Regions from separate parts of the Rhizobium sp. WSM1328 genome, predicted to be linked through region 2. Evidence: predicted binding sites of a transcription regulator. Region 2 holds the regulator's gene; the other holds the start of a gene.
What was found. Region 2 encodes LexA, which represses DNA repair genes until DNA is damaged. Its sites were predicted from a motif close to TGTTCNNNNTGTGTTCNG; they were not measured.
Positions count from the first base shown of each region.

Region 1: the regulator LexA is predicted to act here: its motif matches at 5,638-5,655, upstream of AC2444_RS23095 (2'-5' RNA ligase family protein).

Region 1 covers NZ_CM172788.1:4,670,119-4,679,804, forward strand. The annotation lists gene AC2444_RS23065 (aminopeptidase) at 174-1,427, opposite strand; gene AC2444_RS23070 (glutathione S-transferase family protein) at 1,554-2,237, opposite strand; gene AC2444_RS23075 (MarR family winged helix-turn-helix transcriptional regulator) at 2,318-2,761, shown strand; gene ybaK (Cys-tRNA(Pro) deacylase) at 2,825-3,298, opposite strand; gene AC2444_RS23085 (ArsC family reductase) at 3,331-3,681, opposite strand; gene AC2444_RS23090 (succinylglutamate desuccinylase/aspartoacylase family protein) at 3,801-4,862, opposite strand; gene AC2444_RS23095 (2'-5' RNA ligase family protein) at 4,964-5,563, opposite strand; gene AC2444_RS23100 (methylated-DNA--[protein]-cysteine S-methyltransferase) at 5,846-6,409, shown strand; gene AC2444_RS23105 (SDR family oxidoreductase) at 6,522-7,256, opposite strand; gene AC2444_RS23110 (oxidoreductase) at 7,295-8,146, opposite strand; gene AC2444_RS23115 (Atu4866 domain-containing protein) at 8,203-8,574, opposite strand; gene AC2444_RS23120 (LysR family transcriptional regulator) at 8,703-9,599, shown strand.
Region 2 covers NZ_CM172788.1:1,770,046-1,779,731, forward strand. The annotation lists partial or broken gene AC2444_RS09140 (ComEC/Rec2 family competence protein) at 1-1,982, shown strand, start outside; gene lexA (transcriptional repressor LexA) at 1,963-2,682, opposite strand; gene AC2444_RS09150 (VOC family protein) at 2,881-3,777, shown strand; gene kdsA (3-deoxy-8-phosphooctulonate synthase) at 3,774-4,619, shown strand; gene eno (phosphopyruvate hydratase) at 4,757-6,031, shown strand; gene AC2444_RS09165 (FtsB family cell division protein) at 6,169-6,489, shown strand; gene pdhA (pyruvate dehydrogenase (acetyl-transferring) E1 component subunit alpha) at 6,635-7,681, shown strand; gene AC2444_RS09175 (pyruvate dehydrogenase complex E1 component subunit beta) at 7,697-9,088, shown strand; gene AC2444_RS09180 (pyruvate dehydrogenase complex dihydrolipoamide acetyltransferase) at 9,104-9,686, shown strand, end outside.

The DNA.
Region 1 (9,686 bases), 1.9 Mb from region 2:
TGCCGTGTGATTGGTGACCTGATCAAGGCTCCAGGCATCCCAGGCTGATGAGCCTGCCGCTATCCTTCTGGCACGCCCTCTCCAGCCTCATCCTGAGGTGCCCCGCAGGGGCCTCGAAGGACGGGGCTGGCCGCACCAGCGCGCTTTATCCAGTCAGCGCACGATGATGCCGCTCAGGCCCATTCGCCCTGCCGCATCACCGGAACCCGTGAACCATCCGGCTTGATGCCGTCGATATCGACTTTGTCCGAGCCGATCATCCAGTCGATATGGATCAGGCTGGAATTGCCGCCCTGCGCCTTGATCTGCTCCTGGCTCAGTGTCGCGCCATCGAGGAAGCACTTGGAATAGCACTGGCCGAGTGCGATGTGGCACGAGGCGTTTTCGTCGAACAGCGTGTTGTAGAACAGGATGCCGCTGGCCGAGATCGGTGAGGAATGCGGCACCAGCGCCACTTCGCCGAGCCGGCGCGCGCCCTCGTCGGTATCGAGCACCTTGTTCAAGACCTCTTCGCCGCGCGAGGCCTTGGCCTCGACGATGCGCCCACCCTCGAAACGTACCTGGATATTGTCGATCAACGTGCCCTGGTGCGAGAGCGGCTTGGTGCTCGACACATGGCCTTCGACGCGCAGCGCATGCGGCGTGGTGAAGACTTCCTCGGTCGGGATGTTCGGATTGCAGGTAATGCCGTTCTTGGCGGTGGAAGCGCCGCCATGCCATTCATGCCCGTCGGCAAGGCCGATCGTCAGGTCGGTACCCGGTCCCTGGAAATGCAGCGAGGCGAAACGCTCGCCGTTCAGCCAGGCGGATCGCTTGCCAAGATTGGCATTGTGCTCGGCCCAGGCGGCGACGGGATCGCTGACATCGACGCGCGAGGCGGCAAAGATCGCCTTGGCGAGCTTGGCAATCGCAATCGGTTCCGGATCGTCAGGGAAGACCACCTTGGCCCAGGATGGGTTCGGGTAGGAGACGATGTTCCAGTTGATGTCGAAATTCGAGATCTTCTCCAGCGCCGGCTTGTAGGCCGTTGAGTTGGCGCGATTGGCGCGGCCGACCTTGCCGGCATCCTGCTCGGACAGCAGCATCGGATTGTCGCCGGCGACCGCAAGACGGGCCGCCCCGTTGGCATAGGCCTTGGCCATGCCCTCGTAGAGCCAGCCGGAGGCGCGGTCGAAGCTCTCGTCGCTGCCATATTGATAGCGCGCCAGCGTCGTTTCCTCGTCGGAATAGAAGGCGGAGACCAGTCCGGCGCCGGCCAGATAGGCATGCTTGGTGATCAGGCGAACCAGCGGCAGCGCCACGACAGGCGCGGTGATCACCAGATCCTGACCTTTTTGCAGCTGCAGCCCGACCTTGACGGCGACTTCCGCAAGTTTTTCCAGCTTGACGGGATCAATTGTGTTCTGGCTCTGGGGCATGAAAGTCATGGTTCAACCTGCCTTCTGTCATCGACGGTGCGAGGCTGGAAGATTTAGACCCGTTTGCGGCGAAAATGAAGCGTATCGCCGCCGAATTGCAAGCGGCCGGATATATGTCCGCCCGCCGGCCGTGCTTCAGGCGGCGGCAGGTTGCCTGAGCAGGATCGAGTTATGCTTGTCGAGGAATTCCATCAGCCGCTGCGGGTAGTCTTCGCCAACGGCGGCCTTGACGCTTGCCCGCTCGGAGAGAGCCTTGCGCCAGCGCTTCACCCGCTCAAGCCCTTCGAAGATGCCGCTGTCGCCGAGCGTCTCGAAGAGATCGAAATACCGAAAGACCGGCGCGAAGACGGCGTCGACGAGGCTGAAGTCGTTGCCGGCGAAATACGGCCCGTCCGTCAACATCTTCTCGACAGTTGCGAATTTGGCGATGAGCGCCTTGCGCTTGGCCTCCAACTGCGCGGCATCCTCGGCGGTCTCGTAACCCCAGAGATCGGAAAGCACGGAGGAACCGAATTCCATCCAGCCGCGATGGCGGGCACGCGTCAGCGCGTCGTTGGGATGCAGCGCGACACCCGGCTGCGTTTCCTCCAGATATTCGCAGATGACGCTGCTTTCGAACAGCACCGCCTCGCTGCCGTCCTCCTCCTCGATCCGCAGCAGTGGCACTTTGCCCAGCGGCGAGATCTGCAGGAACCAGTCGGGCTTGTCGGCAAGATCGATGTTGATGCGCTCGAAGGGCACGCCCTTTTCGAGCAGAGCGATCGCGGCGCGCTGCACATAGGGGCAGAGATGATGGCTGACGAGGGTAAGCTTGCTCATGGGGGCCTCCTTGGCAATGATAGATGTAAATGCATCTAATAACGCTTGCGGCGGAATTCAAGATAGATGTAACTGCATTTATGTCTGAAAAGCCGTCGAATCCAAGCGAAGCGGTTACCTCTGCCTGGACGAGCATCATGCGCGCCCGCGAGCGGCTGCTTGGCGCCATCGAAGCCGACCTGAAAACGGCCGGCATGCCGCCGCTTGCCTGGTATGACGTGCTGTGGGAATTAGCGCGCTCGCAAGACGGCAAACTGCGCCCCTACGAGATCGAAGAGCGGACATTGCTGGCCCAGTATAATCTCTCTCGCCTGCTCGACCGGCTGGAAAGAGAGGGCTTGGTCCGGCGCGAGGTCTTCGCCGAGGATGGACGCGGCCGCTGGGTGGTGATGTCAGATGCCGGCCGAAAGCTTCGCGAGCGCATGTGGATCGTCTATGCCAAATCGATCGAGACCCATATCGGCTGCAAGCTTGCCGAAAACGAGGCGAAGGCGATCGCCGGCCTGCTCGACCGCTTCCTCTAGATTCAATAGTGAGAGCATGATGTCGTCCGAAACCCGCTCACACTTTTCGGCATCATGCTCCGATCAGGCAATCAGCGGCGCGGCGACAGCCTTCAGTGCCTTCAACGCATGCTTCGGATCGAGCCGCACCTGCAGCCCGCGCTGCCCGCCATTGATATAGACCAGCGGTTCGCCAAGTGCGGCTTCCTCGATCGCCGTCGGCACGGTCTTTTTCTGGCCGAACGGGCTGATGCCGCCGACATGATAACCCGTCAGCCGCTCGGCATCGGCAGGCCTCATCATATTGGCCGATTTGCCGTGAAAGGCGCTGGCAAGCTTCTTCATGCTGACCTCGCGGTCCGACGGCACGACGACGCAGACCGGATTGCCGTCCACCTCCGCCATCAGCGTCTTCAGCACCCGATGCGGCGCCTCGCCGAGCGCTTCGGCCGCCTGCAGCCCGACGCGCTCGGCATTGGGGTCGTAGTCATAGGCATGAACGGTGAAGGCGACGCCTGCCTGCGAAAGAAGCTGTGTCGCGCGCGTAGTCTTGGACATCTCTTTCCCTCGTGAGTTCAGCGGGCCGCCTGTCAGCCTCCGAACGTACCGGCGTAAATCTCCGGCTTGAAGCCGACCAGCAGCTTGCCCTTCACTTCCAGCACCGGCCGCTTGATCATCGACGGCTGGTCGAGCATCAGGGCGATTGCCTTCTCCCGGGTGAGGTTCTCGCGCTCGGCGTCGGGCAATTTGCGGAAGGTAGTGCCGGCGCGGTTGAGCACAGTATCGAGGCCGGCCTGGTCGATCCAGGCTTCGAGATGGGCGCGGTCGATACCGAGCGCCTTGTAATCGTGAAACTCATAGGCGACGCTATGTTCTTCCAGCCAGCTGCGCGCCTTTTTCATCGTGTCGCAATTCTTGATGCCATAGATGGTGACGGCCATGCCCGATCGATCTCCCTGTGATAGCAGCGAGATAACATGCACGAAGGCCGGCGCAAACGCCGTGCGACGTTTTATCCCCGAGCGCGTCGACAATCGCAGCCGGACAAAACCGGCCCCGTTCAATTCTCCAGCGTGCCGGCCTTGCGGGAAGCCTTGCTGGGTTCGTCACAGGCGATCTTCATCAGGTCGCCGCGCCGCCGCACCAGCCTGTCGGAGGTTCGGGTCAGGATCAGCCCGTCCTGCGGCGCGGTGAGCTCGATGCTGCCGCCCGGCTGCCCCGGCCTAGTGACGATCGTCACTAGGCGGTCGCCTTCGGCAACCCTCTCGCCGATGTCGCGATGGAAGAGCACGGCTCCGCCTTCTGGCGTGCGGATGATCTCGACATTGTCGAGCGGCACGGCCGGACCGGAAAATGGCATTGCCGCGGGCTTTTCGTCGCCAACGGTCCCCCGTGCCGCGAGGAAGTGCCAGAGCCCATCCGCATCCTTTTTCGCCAGCACCGGATCGACGTCGCGTTTGCCGCGCAGCTCGACGGTGACGGAGAGTTTGCCGGGCAGACGGGGCCGGCGTTCGCCGGGAACCTCATATTTCCATGCAAAGCCGACGGCCTCCTCGAAGGCCGAGCTTTCGCCATCCGAAAGCAGCACGGCCTCCATGCCGAGTGAAGCGGCAAGATCGGCGGCCTCCGGCCAGAAGGCCTCGTCGATATAGGCATATTGCAGGGATTCGTCGTCGCAATGCAGGTCGAGCACGAGATCGGCGCCAAGCGCCATATGCAGCAGCTGCCTCTTCAATCTGTCGGTAGCCGGGTAATCATCGAGATCTTCGGTCAGCGTGGTGCGATCGACAATCGAGATCAGCGGAAAATCCCGGTTGAAATTGGTGCGTGAGCCCAGGTCGAAACGGCCCTGCAGCTCGCCGAAATGCGATTGCGCCGCACCGATCGGATTGGCCTGCGGCACGATGGTGATGTCGCCGGCGATCCCACCTTGGCTTTCCGCCTGCCGCAGCCTTTCGCAGAGGAAATGCAGCAGCACCGTTCCCGGCAGCTCGCCGGCATGCAGTGCCGCCTGGATATAGGCCTTCGGCGCCTTCGGATCGTGGCCTTTAAAGCGCAGCACCGGCAACCGCCACTCCGTTCCCGGCGTATCTCCAGGGATGATGATCTCTGAAACGTCCATGCTGTCTTCGTTCCCGTTTACAACCAGCGCCCGGTTAGGCATTCCGAGCTATATGAGCGGAAATGGGGCAAGCGCAAGCGTGGTCCGAAGACATCATTGCCTCAGCCGAGCAGCGGCCAGCGATCGATGATCCGATGTTCGGTTTTTCCGAGAACACTGTGGATGAGCAGGAATTCGGACGCGGTCCATGAAACGGGTGTGTCGAGGGTCGTCGGCGGCACGGCTTTGCGGTCATAGAGAAGTGTCATGTGCGGCTTGTAGTCGCGGCCGACATTGTGCCGCAAGCCGGCATTGTACATGCCGACGCCCAGTTGGACGTGCAGCCGTGTCAGTGGTTTCCGTCCGCCTTCGCCGCAAAGCACAAGCGAACGCGCCTGCGGGAATCGCATGATCCGGTCGAAGCTTATTGCGATCGGGGCACTCTCGACTGTGGCGCCGGCCTGTCGTGCCGCGAAGACCACATCCTCCGGCAGCCTCGGATAGTCGCCGACCCAGATGATCGACACATGCAATGTCGTCAGGCGCGGCATCCCGGAAAGGGAGAAGGCTCGACGATAGTCATCGGCGATTGCGGCCGCCTGCTGCTCGACGGCATCAGGAGGGCAGAGCGCAAAGAAAAGTCGGTGTCCGCTGACGTAGCTTTCGTTCCGCCGTCCGCGACCATTTTTGTCGTCTCCGAAGTCGAAGGGCATCTGGTTCATGGAGTTTCAGGTCGTCATGACCCGCCTCGTCGTTTTCAAAACGCGACGAAGATACTCTGCAAGGAAACAACATCAAGAACAAAAAGAGAACATAATTTCCCGACATGCTCGGGGCCACACTTATCCGAAACGTCGCTCAGGACCGGGTGAAGTGGCTAGTCGGTCGACAATGCAGGGGCGCATCGCAATATTTCCTGGAAGCCTGGCGCGCGCAAGAAACGGGTTGAAACAGCGGCCGTCCCATACGATTTTGAAGGTCATCGAAAACGCGGAGGCTGTGTCATGGCTGAGACAACGCACCACTATCTCATCTTCGAAACCGCGGGCGGTTTCTGCGGTATTGCCTGGAGCGACGCCGGCATCATCCGTTTCCAACTGCCGACCAAGTCAGCGGAAGCGACGGAACGGTTGCTGTTGCGCCGCCTGCCGGATGCCGAAGCCGGCGCGCCGACGCCTGGCGTGCTCGAGACGGTCGCCGCCGTGAAACGCTACTTCCAGGGCGAGGAGACGGATTTTTCCGGCGTCGAACTCGATCTTGCCGGCCAGGATGCCTTCTTCCGGGATATTTATGCGGCGGCAAGGCGTGTCGGCTGGGGCCGCACCACCACTTACGGCGCGCTGGCCAAGGAGCTCGGCGTCGGGCCGGAAGCCGCCCGCGACGTCGGCCAGGCGATGGCGAAGAACCCTGTCGCCCTGATCATCCCCTGCCACCGGGTGCTTGCGGCCGGCGGCAAGATCGGGGGCTTCTCCGCGCCCGGCGGTTCGTCATCGAAGGCCCGCATGCTGGAGCTCGAAGGCGTCAACCTTGCACCGCCGCCGCCCGCCCAGCAGTCGCTGGGTTTTTAGGCGGCGGAGGCTCTTTCGTTTTCCGCAATTCCCGGCAAAATCGCTTCGCGCTTTGCCTGGCAAAACCGCTCTACACTTTTGCTGGAATTACTTTGGCAGCAATCTCAGCGGATCAATAGGGGCTGGCTGTCGGTCGGATGATGATCTCGCTGACATCGACATCATCAGGCTGGCTGACGGCGTAGAGGATCGAATTGGCGACGGCCTCGGGGCTGATGGTGATCGCCCTGAAAGCCTTCATGGCATCACGCGCCGTCGGATCGGTGATGGTGTCGGCGAGTTCCGATGTCGTCGTGCCCGGAGAGATGACGGTGACGCGGATACGATCGGACTCCTGCCGCAGTCCGTCCGAGATCGCCCGTACCGCGAATTTCGTCGCGCAATAGACAACCGCCGTCGGAGAGACGCTGTGGCCGCCGATCGAAGACAGGTTGATGATCTGCCCTGATCCCTGCGCCTTCATGATCGGAAGCGCCGCCGCAACGCCATAGAGAACACCCTTGATATTGACGTCGACCATCCGGTCCCATTCGTCGACCTTGAGGGCGTCGAGTAGCGACAGCGGCATGACGCCGGCATTGTTGACGATAACGTCCAGCCGTCCGAATTCGGAGCGGGCGAAGCCTGCAAAGGCTTCCACCTGGGAACGGTCGGTGACGTCAAGCTGTCGCCGGCGCACCGACCCGCCCTTTGCGGCGATTTCGCCGGCGAGTTCCTCCAGGCGCTCGGTGCGGCGGGCGCCGATGACGATATGGGCGCCTGCGGCAGCCAGCACCTTTGCCGCGGCCTCTCCGATGCCGCTGCTGGCGCCGGTGATGGCAATGACTTTCCCTTTGATATCAGACATTTCAAGCTCCATTTTTGCAGGTGAGATTTTCGTTACGGTTAGCTTGGAAAATCGGCGCTGAGCGTCGTCTCCGCCCAGGCGTCGAAATTTGTGCGCAGCGCATCGAGCCGTTCGCGGGCGATCTTCAGGGCGGGTGCACCGAGCAGCAGGCGCAGCGGCGGCACGTCCGCTTCGAACGCCGATATGATCGCGGTTGCCGCGCGCGCGGGATCGCCCGGCTGGTTGCCGGAGATCGAGCGGGTGGCCTGGCGCCGCTTGCCTGACGTTTCGGCGTAGTCTTCGATGATCGTGCTGGATTCGACCATCGACCGGCCGGCCCAATCCGTGCGGAAGGCGCCCGGTTCAAGGATCGTCACATCGATGCCAAGCGGCCTGACCTCATGCGAAAGCGATTCCGACAAGCCTTCGACCGCGAACTTGGTGGCATGGTAATAGCCGGTTGCGGCAAAAGCGACGAGCCCGCCGAGCGAAGAGACGTTGAAGATATGCCCTTGCCGGCGTCGGCGCATGCCCGGCAGAACCTGCTTGGTGACGGCGATCAGTCCGAAGACATTGGTCTCGAACTGGGCGCGTATCTCGGCATCATCGCCCTCTTCGATCGCCGAGAAGTAGCCGTAACCGGCATTGTTGACGAGGACGTCGATCGCACCGAAATGCGTTTCGGCGTCACGAACCGCGCCGGCGATGGAGCGGCTGTCCGTCACATCGAGTGCAAGGGCAAGCGCGGGGTCGCCGTGTTGCGCCGTGAGATCTGCCAGGGTCTCGGGTCTGCGCGCTGTAACAGCGGCGCGCCAGCCACGGGCCAGCACGGCTTCGGCGAGCGCCCGGCCGAGGCCGGACGATGCGCCGGTGATGAACCAGATGGGTGTTGGGGAAGACATGATCGTCATCCTTTCCGGCCGGCAAATGCGGCCTTCTTGTGTGGTGTTGCCTTTCGGGCGGCACGTCATTTGCGCCGAAGCACCATGCCACCGTGATGGAGGGTATTGCCGTCGACGAAATCGCCGTCGGCTGTGAAGCCCGTGTCATCCCAATATTCGATGTGGTTTCCGGTGACGTCGTAGCGTCCTCGATAGGCGCTTTCTCTGCTGCCACGGGCTTCGTCGTAACGGCCATTCGGCAGAAGCTCGTGGCGGACGCGGCCATCATCCGTAACCCACATGCCGACATAGGAATGTTGCTGCATAGCGTTCTCGCTTGTTTGTTGCTGGTGAGATTGGCGGTTCATGGCATCGGCGGCTGACGAACTGATCGCCGTGCCAGCCAGGGTGATCGCCGTGAAAAACGGCAGGACCGAGCTTTTGAAAAACTTTCGCATTGCCTTGCCTTTCGAAGAAGATTTGCCGATGAGTGGGTCTTGGCGTTGACCTCGACCTGAAAGATAGCGCGCCGATCCGCGGCGATTAAGTTGCCAATCCATGATGCCTTGGTTAGAAGTGCTAACCAATGGTCGACGATCTCGAAGGCATTTCAGTCTTTCTTGCGGTGGCGGAGGCGCGGAACTTCCGGCTTGCCGGCGAGCGGCTTGGCGTCACCCGTTCCGCCGTCAGCCAGGCCCTGCAGCGCCTCGAGGATCGGGTCGGAGTCGCCCTGGTCCAGCGCACGACGCGCAGCGTCAGCCTGACCGAAGCCGGCGAAGTGTTCTTCGAGGCGGTTCGTCCATCGGTCCGGCAGGTCAATGATGCGATGCAGACGGTCCGGGAAATGCAGGCGCGCCCGAGCGGCCTGCTGAGGATCACCGTTTCCTCGATCGCCGAGAACTTCCTGTCCGGCACCTTGCTGGCCGGCTTCATGGAAGCCTGCCCTGACATCAAACTCGATATCACCATCACCGATGACGAATTCGATATCGTCGAGGCCGGGTTCGACGCGGGCGTCCGGCTGGGCGAGGTGATCGAGCAGGACATGATCGCGATCTCCGTCTCCGAAGAGCAGCGACAATGCGCGGCGGCATCCCGCAGCTATCTCGACCGCCGCGGCCATCCCCGCCATCCCCGCGAGTTGCAGAACCACGCCTGCATCGGATGGCGCCCACGCCCGGATACGGCGCCCTATCGCTGGGAGTTCACCGAAAACGACCGCGACTTCGACGTCTCCGTCGATCCCACTGTTACGACCAACGACATGGGAATGATGATCCGTATGGCCTGCGCGGGGGCAGGCATCACCTTCGGCATGGCGGAAACCTTCCAGTCCTATATCGACCGCGGCGAACTCGTGCCGCTGCTGGAGGATTTCTGTCCACCCTTTCCGGGCTTCTATCTCTACTACCCCAGGCGCCAGAGGCAGCCGCTGAAGTTGCGCGCATTGGTCGATTATGTCCGCAGCTCCGACCGGCGGTAATGCGGTCTGGGCTTAAGCCGCCGCTGGTAAGTCTCGACGGCGATTTCAGGCCAGTCGCACGGGCTCAAATCCTGCGGCTTGGGCTGA
Region 2 (9,686 bases):
CGACGACGGTGACCGGCCGCGTCGAGCGGCGCGAAGGCGATGGTCGCGGCCGGTGGCGCTACATTCTTGCCGTCACCGGCACTGAAGCGCCTCAGGTCAAGCGGCCGCCGGAACGCATCACCGCCATCGCCCGCGGTGCGGACGCAGCCTTCGAGATCGGCGATATCATCACCGGCAGGGCGCGGCTGACGCCGCCGGCGGGCCCAGCACTTCCCGAGCTCAACGACTTCTCCTTCAGTGCCTATTTCGACGGCATCGGCGCCAACGGCTTCTTCTACGGTGCACCGACGAAGGTCGATGCGCAGGCAGGTCCGCAGGCTGCAAGATCGGCGGTGGAAGCGCTGCTCGAAGGGCTCTACCGGCTGCGCAGCGGCATTGGCGACCGGATAAGGTCGATCCTGCCCGGCGATACCGGCGCTTTTGCCGCCGCACTGGTGACGGACGAGCGGCGCGCCATCTCGGATGCGACGACGGAGGCACTACGCCAGTCCGGTCTGGCTCATATCATCGCCATCTCCGGTCTCAACATGGCGCTGTCGGCCGGCATCTTCTTCGTCGGCTTTCGGATGCTGCTCAGCATCTTTGCCGGTATCGCTGAGGCCTACCCGACGAAGAAGATCGCTGCCGCCGGCGCGCTCATCGCCGTTACTGCCTATTTCCTGATTTCGGGCTTTGCGGTCTCTGCCGAGCGCGCTTTCATCATGATGGCCATCATGTTGATTGCCGTCTTCTTCGACCGGCCGTCGATCAGCCTGCGCAATGTCGCGCTTTCCGCCCTCGTCATCATCCTCATTTCACCGTCCGAGGTCTTAGGTCCGAGCTTCCAGATGTCCTTTGCCGCGACATTGGCGCTGGTCTCGGGTTATCAGTTGTGGAAGGACCGGCGCGTCCGCGAAAACGCCTTTCTGAAGCTACCTATCATCAGGCCCGTCGTTACGGTTGCCGGTTTCTTCGGCGGCGTCTTCCTGACTTCGCTGATCGGCGGTTTTTCCACCGCGCTGTTTTCGATCGAGCATTTTCATCGCCTGACCGCCTACGGCCTGCCGGCAAACCTCGCGACGATGCCGATCATCTCCTTCATCGTCATGCCGGCCGGCTTGCTGGCGATGCTGCTCATGCCTTTCGGTCTGGATGTTTTGCCCTGGAAGGTCGTCGGATTCGGCCTCGATCTGGTGATCGCGGTCGCAAAGACGGTGTCCGGCTGGGATGGCAATATCGACGTCGGCCGCTTGCCCGCCTGGTATTTCGCGGTCGCCGTGGCAGGCTTTCTGCTGCTGACGCTGCTCCGCACCCGGCTGCGCCATATCGGCACATCAATCATCGCGGTCGCAACGCTCATCCTGTTGCTTCTACCGGTTCCCCGGCCGCCGGATCTGGTGATTTCGGAGGATGGCAGTCTCGTCGCGGTGGTCGAAGCGGCAGCAATGGCTTCCAACCGTGAAAGACCACCGGATTTCATCTTCGACCAGTGGCAGAGAGCCCTGGTCCTGCCGAGACATGATCCGCCGAAGATGCTGGATGGTCCTGCTATCCCGCAGGTAGGAGAAGACCGCCGCGTCAAGCTTTCCCGCGATCAGCAGAACGAAGCGAGGACAGCGATGCGGGCGGCCGCAGCGGCCGGTGAAGCAAACCGCTTTTCCTGCGTCAAGAGGGCCTGGTGCGCATCAAGGCTTGGCAATGGTCGTGTGGTTGCTGTCATCGACAATGCCGCCTATCTCGGCCCGGCATGCGACGCGGCCGATATCATCGTGACGTCGGTCCGCCTGCGTTTCAACAGCTGCCGCTCAGGTGCGACGCTCTTCACCGGCGAGACGCTGCGCAGGACCGGATCCATCGAGTTGCGCTTCGCGGACGCCGGCCTGGAGGTGGCAACCGCATTTGACGCATTGTCGCGACCATGGATGCGCCATCGCGCCTTTGACTGGCGCAGCAACAGCTTTACCGAATCCGGCCTAACCGATGTCAGTGATAGCGGCGAATGAGGCCGACGAGTTTGCCCTGCACCTTAACACGGTCTGGTCCGAAAATCCGGGTCTCGTAAGCCGGGTTGGCCGCTTCCAGTGCGATCGAGGCGCCCTTGCGGCGGAAGCGCTTGAGTGTCGCTTCTTCGTCATCGACGAGTGCAACAACAATGTCGCCAGGACTTGCGGTGCTGCCATTGCGGATGATCACGGTGTCGCCGTCGAAGATGCCGGCGTCGATCATCGAATCGCCCTTGACCTCCAGGGCATAATGTTCACCGGAACCGAGCATGTCGGCCGGAACGGCGATGTCGTGGGTGTTGTTCTGGATCGCCGAGATCGGCACACCGGCGGCGATTCTGCCCATGACCGGCACGGAAACCGAGTTGCCGTTGTCGGCGACGGGTTTTGCGGGAGCAGGGGCGGCGACCGGCTGAGGTTTGCCCAGGCTGCCTTCGATGACGCTCGGCGAAAAGCCGCGCCGCGGCTGGATGCTGGGGCTGTAGGCCTCCGGAAGCTTGATGACCTCGAGCGCACGGGCGCGGTTCGGTAGGCGGCGAATGAAGCCTCTCTCCTCGAGCGCCGTAATCAGGCGATGAATCCCGGACTTCGAGGCGAGGTCCAGAGCATCCTTCATTTCGTCGAAAGATGGCGGAACGCCGGATTCCTTCATGCGCTCATGAATGAAAAGGAGAAGCTCCTGTTGTTTGCGCGTGAGCATCGACGTTGTGACCTCGTGATTGAAACAAATCCAGAACAGACACTATATGTTCCATATGTGTTCCGCAAGTAGCTAAATTTCCGTAAAACTTGGCGCCAACTCGTTGAGATTTTTATTTTCATTCGCCGGATTGGCACAGAAGTCTTGCGTTGAGGGAAGCGCTGTCGCACATCTCTTGCCGTGTCAGGGAGGGATATCATGAACGAGCACTCCGCCAAACCGCACCCGCTGGATCATGTCGTGCTGCCGGTCGTCAATATCGATCTGGCGCGCGAGAGGCTCGGCAAGCTCGGCTTCACCGTTGCCCCCGATGCGCGCCATCCCTTCGGAACGGAGAATGCCTGCGTCTTCTTTGCTGACAAGACCTATCTGGAGCCGCTCGGGATTGCGAGCGTCGAGGAGAGCGAGGCGTCGGCGCGCCAAGGCAATGTCTTCACCGCCCGCAATCAGGCTTTCCGCTTCCGCTGCGGCGCGGAGGGGCTTTCGGGGCTGGCTTTTGGCAGCAAGGATGCCGGCATCGATCATCAGAATTTCGTCGGTAACGGATCGAGCGCCGGCGAGATGCTGCAGTTCACCCGGCCGATGACGATGCCGGACGGTTCTGAGACGATTGCCGGCTTCAAGCTGGCTTTTGCCGGCGATCTGCGCGCGCCTGATCTCCTGCTATTTACCGTCGAGCGCGTCAATCCGCTGCCGGCCGACCGCGCCGTGCTGGAGACGCATGCCAATGGCGTCACCGGCATAGTCGAGATAGCGCTTTGCGCGCCTGATGCTGCCGCCTTCGCTGCCTTCGTCAGCCTCGCCGTGGTGCAATCGGCAGTCGAGAAAACCGGTTTCGGCGTCAATATCCCGGCGTCGAATGCCAAAATCAGCCTGATGACGGCGGAAGGGTTGGAGGCCTATTTCGACATCGTCGGCTCATCCGCAGATCGTGGCCTGCGCGGCCGGGCAATCCTCTTCGCTGTCGCCGATCTTGCCGTGACAGAAGCGCATTTGGCTGCTAACGGGGTGACATACGCGCGCAAGAACAATCGCATTCTGGTGAAGCCCGCGCCCGGGCAGGGCACGCTCTTCGCCTTCGAGGAAACACGATGAGCACTGATACGAATTCCGAAGTCAGGATCGGCGAAGGCCAAGGCCAGGTCAGCTTTTCCAATACCGGCCGCCTGTCGCTGATTGCCGGTCCCTGCCAGATGGAGAGCCGCGACCACGCCTTCATGGTCGCCGGCACGCTGAAGGAGCTTTGCGGCAAGCTCGGCATCGGCCTCGTTTACAAGAGCTCCTTCGACAAGGCGAACCGCACCTCGCTGTCGGCCGAACGCGGTATCGGGATTGAAAAAGGCATGGAGGTCTTTGCCGACCTCAAAAAGGAGTTCGGCTTTCCCGTCCTGACCGACGTTCATACCGCCGAGCAATGCGCGGAGGTGGCAAAGGTCGTCGACGTCCTGCAGATCCCGGCCTTCCTCTGCCGCCAGACCGACCTTCTCATCGCCGCCGCCAAGACCGGCCGCGTCGTCAATGTCAAGAAGGGCCAGTTCCTCGCTCCCTGGGATATGAAGAATGTTCTGAAGAAGCTCAACGCCAGCGGCAATCCGAACGTGCTGCTTTGCGAGCGCGGCGCCTCCTTTGGTTACAATACGCTGGTTTCCGACATGCGCTCGCTGCCGATCATGGCGGCGATGGGTGCGCCCGTTGTCTTCGATGCGACCCATTCCGTAGCGCAGCCGGGCGGGCAGGGCGATTCCTCCGGCGGTCAGCGGGAATTCGTAGAAACCCTGGCGCGGGCAGCAGTGGCTGCCGGTATTGCCGGCGTCTTCGTCGAAACCCATCAGGACCCCGACAATGCCCCTTCCGACGGCCCGAACATGGTCTATCTCAAGGACATGCCGCGGCTTCTCGAAAAGCTGCTCGCCTTCGATGCGGTCGCCAAGGCTTGACGTTCAACAGTCTGACATGATCGTGCTATAGGCCACATCCGAACGCTGGTCCGAAGGCTATTGCAGCATTGTAATTTGCACGCCTTCGACTAAGACAGGTTTCGAACCATTTATCACCCACCGAGCAGGAAGAACCCATGACTGCAATCACCGATATCATCGCCCGCGAGATTCTCGATAGCCGTGGCAACCCCACCGTCGAAGTCGATGTCTATCTCGAAGATGGCAGCATGGGCCGCGCGGCCGTTCCCTCGGGCGCCTCGACGGGCGCGCATGAGGCGGTCGAACTGCGTGACGGCGGCAAGCGCTACCTGGGCAAGGGCGTCGAAAAGGCGGTCGAAGCCGCCAACACCGAGATCTTCGACGCGATCGGCGGCATCGACGCCGAAAACCAGATCCAGATCGACAACATCATGATCGAGCTGGACGGCACGCCGAACAAGTCGCGTCTCGGCGCCAACGCCATCCTTGGCGTGTCGCTCGCCGTCGCCAAGGCTGCCGCCCAGGCGTCCGGCCTGCCGCTCTACCGCTATGTCGGCGGTGCTTCCGCCAGCCTGCTGCCAGTGCCGATGATGAACATCATCAATGGTGGTGCCCATGCCGACAACCCGATCGATTTCCAGGAATTCATGATCCTGCCGGTCGGCGCCGATTCGATCGCCGAAGCCGTGCGCATGGGTTCGGAAGTCTTCCATACGCTGCGCAAGGAACTTGCCGCACAGGGCCATAACACCAATGTCGGCGATGAAGGCGGTTTCGCACCGGGCCTGAAGAGCGCGCCGGAAGCTCTCGACTTCATCATGAAGTCGATCGAGAAAGCCGGCTACAAGCCGGGCGACGACATGTGCCTCGGCCTCGACTGCGCCTCGACGGAATTCTTCAAGGACGGCAAATACGTTCTCGAAGGGGAAGGCCGCACGCTGGAATCGGGCGCCATGGCCGAATATCTGGCCGAACTCGCCGCCAAGTATCCGATCATCTCGATCGAGGACGGCATGGCCGAAGACGACTGGGATGGCTGGAAGACGCTGACCGACCTAGCCGGCAAGAAGACCCAGCTCGTCGGCGATGATCTCTTCGTCACCAACTCCGCCCGTCTTCGCGACGGTATCCGCATGGGCGTCGCCAACTCGATCCTCGTCAAGGTCAACCAGATCGGCACGCTGACGGAGACGCTTGATGCCGTCAACACGGCGCACAAGGCGGCCTATACCGCCGTCATGTCCCACCGCTCCGGCGAGACCGAAGATTCGACCATCGCCGATCTCGCGGTCGCCACCAACTGCGGTCAGATCAAGACCGGCTCGCTGTCGCGCTCCGACCGTCTTGCCAAGTACAATCAGCTGATCCGTATCGAAGAGGGCCTCGGCCCGCAGGCCCAGTATGCCGGCCGCTCGATCGTTCGCGGCTGATCGGATCTGATTTTCAACGGCTTGACCCGCGCCTTCCCGGCGCGGGTTTTTTGTTGCCCGTTTTTTAGAGTCAACGAACGGTTAATCTCTGCACGTTAGATTGAACGAATTGGTAATGCGTTCAAGAGCATGCGTGTATGTGGACAAAGCATCATAAGAAGAGAAAGATCGGTCGCTTCGTCATTCCGGCCATGACGGTCGCCTTCCTCTCCTATTTCGGTTATCATTGCATCCATGGCGATTACGGCCTGCGCGCAACGGAGACGTTCGAGCATCAGCGTGTCGCGCGTGAAAAAGAGCTTGCGATCTTGAAGGCGAAGCGCGAACATCTGGAAAATCAGGTCGCGCTCTTGAGTGACGGGTCGCTCGATAAGGATATGTTGGACGAAAAAGCGCGTTATCAGCTCAACATGTCGCGCGCCGACGAGATCGTCGTATTCAATCATTATTCCAATTAACCGGAAACAGGTTAATTGGAATTTTCAATGTTTTTCCAATAATTTAGCACCGAATACGAGCCATGCAATTATGGCATTGCTGTGCTCATATTTCTTCCCTATGGTACGCGCCACCAAGAAACGACAAACCCATAGGGAGGGTTGAATGGCGCCGCGAAAGACCGCGACCGTTTCCAGCCGCAAAACTGCAGCAAAACCGGCAGCCAAAGCATCGAATGGAGGCCCGGTAGCCGACTTCGATCGCAATGAAGAGCTGAAGGCCTATCGCGAGATGCTGCTGATCCGCCGCTTCGAGGAGAAGGCCGGCCAGCTTTACGGCATGGGGTTCATCGGCGGCTTTTGTCACCTCTACATCGGTCAGGAAGCTGTCGTCGTCGGCATGCAGATGGCGCAGAAGGATGGCGACCAGGTCATCACCGCCTATCGCGACCACGGTCATATGCTGGCAACCGGCATGGAAGCGCGTGGCGTCATGGCGGAACTGACCGGGCGCCGCAGCGGCTATTCCCACGGCAAGGGCGGCTCGATGCACATGTTCTCGAAAGAGAAGCATTTCTACGGCGGTCACGGCATCGTCGGTGCCCAGGTCTCGCTCGGAACGGGTCTTGCCTTCGCAAACCGCTACCGCGGCAATGACAATGTCTCCATCGCCTATTTCGGCGACGGCGCTGCCAACCAGGGCCAGGTCTACGAGAGCTTCAACATGGCTGCTCTCTGGAAGCTGCCGATCGTCTACATCGTCGAGAACAACCGTTACGCCATGGGCACCTCGACTGCCCGCGCCACCGCGCAGTCGAATTACTCGCTTCGCGGATCCGGTTTCGGCATCCCCGGCATTCAGGTCGATGGCATGGACGTCCGCGCCGTCAAGGCGGCCGCCGACGAGGCGCTCGAGCATTGCCGTTCCGGCAAGGGTCCGATCATTCTCGAAATGCTGACCTATCGTTATCGCGGTCACTCGATGTCCGACCCGGCGAAGTATCGCTCCAAGGACGAAGTGCAGAAGATGCGCTCCGAGCATGACCCGATCGAACAGGTCAAGGCACGCCTCGTCGAAAAGGGCTGGGCTTCCGAAGACGATCTGAAGGCGATCGACAAGGATGTTCGCGACATCGTCGCCGATAGCGCCGATTTCGCCCAGGCCGATCCGGAGCCGGATGCATCCGAGCTCTATACCGACATTCTGCTCTAATCGGGGAGGGAACCCATGCCTATCGATATCCTCATGCCCGCCCTCTCTCCGACCATGGAAGAAGGCACACTGTCCAAATGGCTGAAGCAGGAAGGTGACAAGGTCACCTCCGGCGACGTGATTGCCGAAATCGAAACCGACAAGGCGACGATGGAAGTCGAAGCCGTTGACGAAGGCGTCATCGGCAAGCTTCTGGTTCCTGCCGGAACCGAAGGCGTCAAGGTGAACGCCAAGATCGCCGTTCTCCTGCAGGACGGTGAATCCGCATCCGACATGTCTGCGTCCGCTCCGGCAGCAGCGCCGGCTGCTGCACCGCAGGCCGCGCAGGAGGAAAAGCCGGCTGCCGCAACTCCGGCATCCGCACCCGTTCCCGCCGAGCCGAAAGCCCAGGTGCAGAACGATCCGGAAATCCCGGCCGGCACCGAAATGGTGTCGACGACCGTGCGCGAAGCGCTTCGTGACGCCATGGCCGAGGAAATGCGCACCGACGAAAACGTCTTCGTCATGGGCGAGGAAGTCGCCGAATATCAGGGCGCCTACAAGGTCACGCAGGGCCTGCTGCAGGAATTCGGCCCCCGCCGCGTCGTCGATACGCCGATCACCGAGCATGGCTTTGCCGGCGTCGGCGTCGGTGCAGCCATGGCCGGCCTTCGCCCGATCGTCGAGTTCATGACCTTCAACTTCGCCATGCAGGCGATCGACCAGATCATCAACTCCGCTGCCAAGACGCTTTATATGTCCGGCGGCCAGATGGGCGCTCCGATCGTCTTCCGCGGCCCGAATGGTGCAGCGGCCCGTGTCGGCGCCCAGCACAGCCAGGATTATGCAGCCTGGTACAGCGCCATTCCCGGCCTGAAGGTCGTCATGCCCTACACGGCATCTGATGCCAAGGGCCTGCTGAAGGCTGCGATCCGCGATCCGAACCCGGTCATCTTCCTCGAAAACGAAATTCTCTACGGCCAGCACTTCGATGTGCCGAAGCTCGATAATTTCGTTCTGCCGATCGGCAAGGCCCGCATCCATCGTCCCGGCAAGGACGTCACCGTGGTCTCCTTCGGCATCGGCATGACCTATGCGATCAAGGCTGTCGCCGAACTCGAAAAGCTCGGCATCGATGTCGAACTGATCGACCTTCGCACTATCCGCCCGATGGACCTGCCGGCTGTTATCGAATCGGTGAAGAAAACCGGACGTCTCGTCACCGTCGAGGAAGGCTATCCGCAGTCCTCCGTCGGCACCGAAATCGCCACCCGCGTCATGCAGCAGGCCTTCGACTATCTCGATGCGCCGATCCTGACGATCGCAGGCAAGGACGTTCCGATGCCTTACGCCGCCAATCTCGAAAAGCTCGCCCTTCCGAACGTCGGCGAAGTGGTCGATGCGGTGAAGGCTGTTTGCTACAAATAAGGGGAGGGTGTTTCGATGCCGATCAATATCACGATGCCCGCCCTCTCTCCGACCATGGAGGAAGGCAACCTTTCCAAATGGCTGGTCAAGGAAGGCGACAAGGTCAAGTCTGGCGATGTGATCGCCGAGATCGAGACCGACAAGGCGACGATGGAAGTCGAAGCCGTCGATGAAGGCACGGTCGCCAAGCTCGTCGTTGCCGCCGGCACCGAAGGCGTCAAGGTCAATGCGCTGATTGCGGTTCTCGCCGCCGATGGCGAGGATGTCTCCGCTGCCGCAAGCAGTGCGGGTTCCGCTGCTCCGGCACCGAAAGCTGACGGTGCAGCCGCGCCGAAGGCCGAAGCTGCACCGGCTCCGGCCCAGTCTACTCCGGCTGCGGCACCTGTAGCCGCCGCTGCACCCGCATCGGTGTCATCTGATGGCAGCCGCGCCTTCTCTTCGCCGCTTGCCCGCAGGCTGGCCAAGGAAGCCGGTATCGACCTTTCGGCAGTCGCAGGCTCCGGCCCGCACGGCCGCGTCGTCAAGAGCGACATCGAAGCCGCCCTTGCCGGCGGCGGCGCCAAGGCCGCAGCCCCCGCCGCTGCTGCTTCCGCTCCGC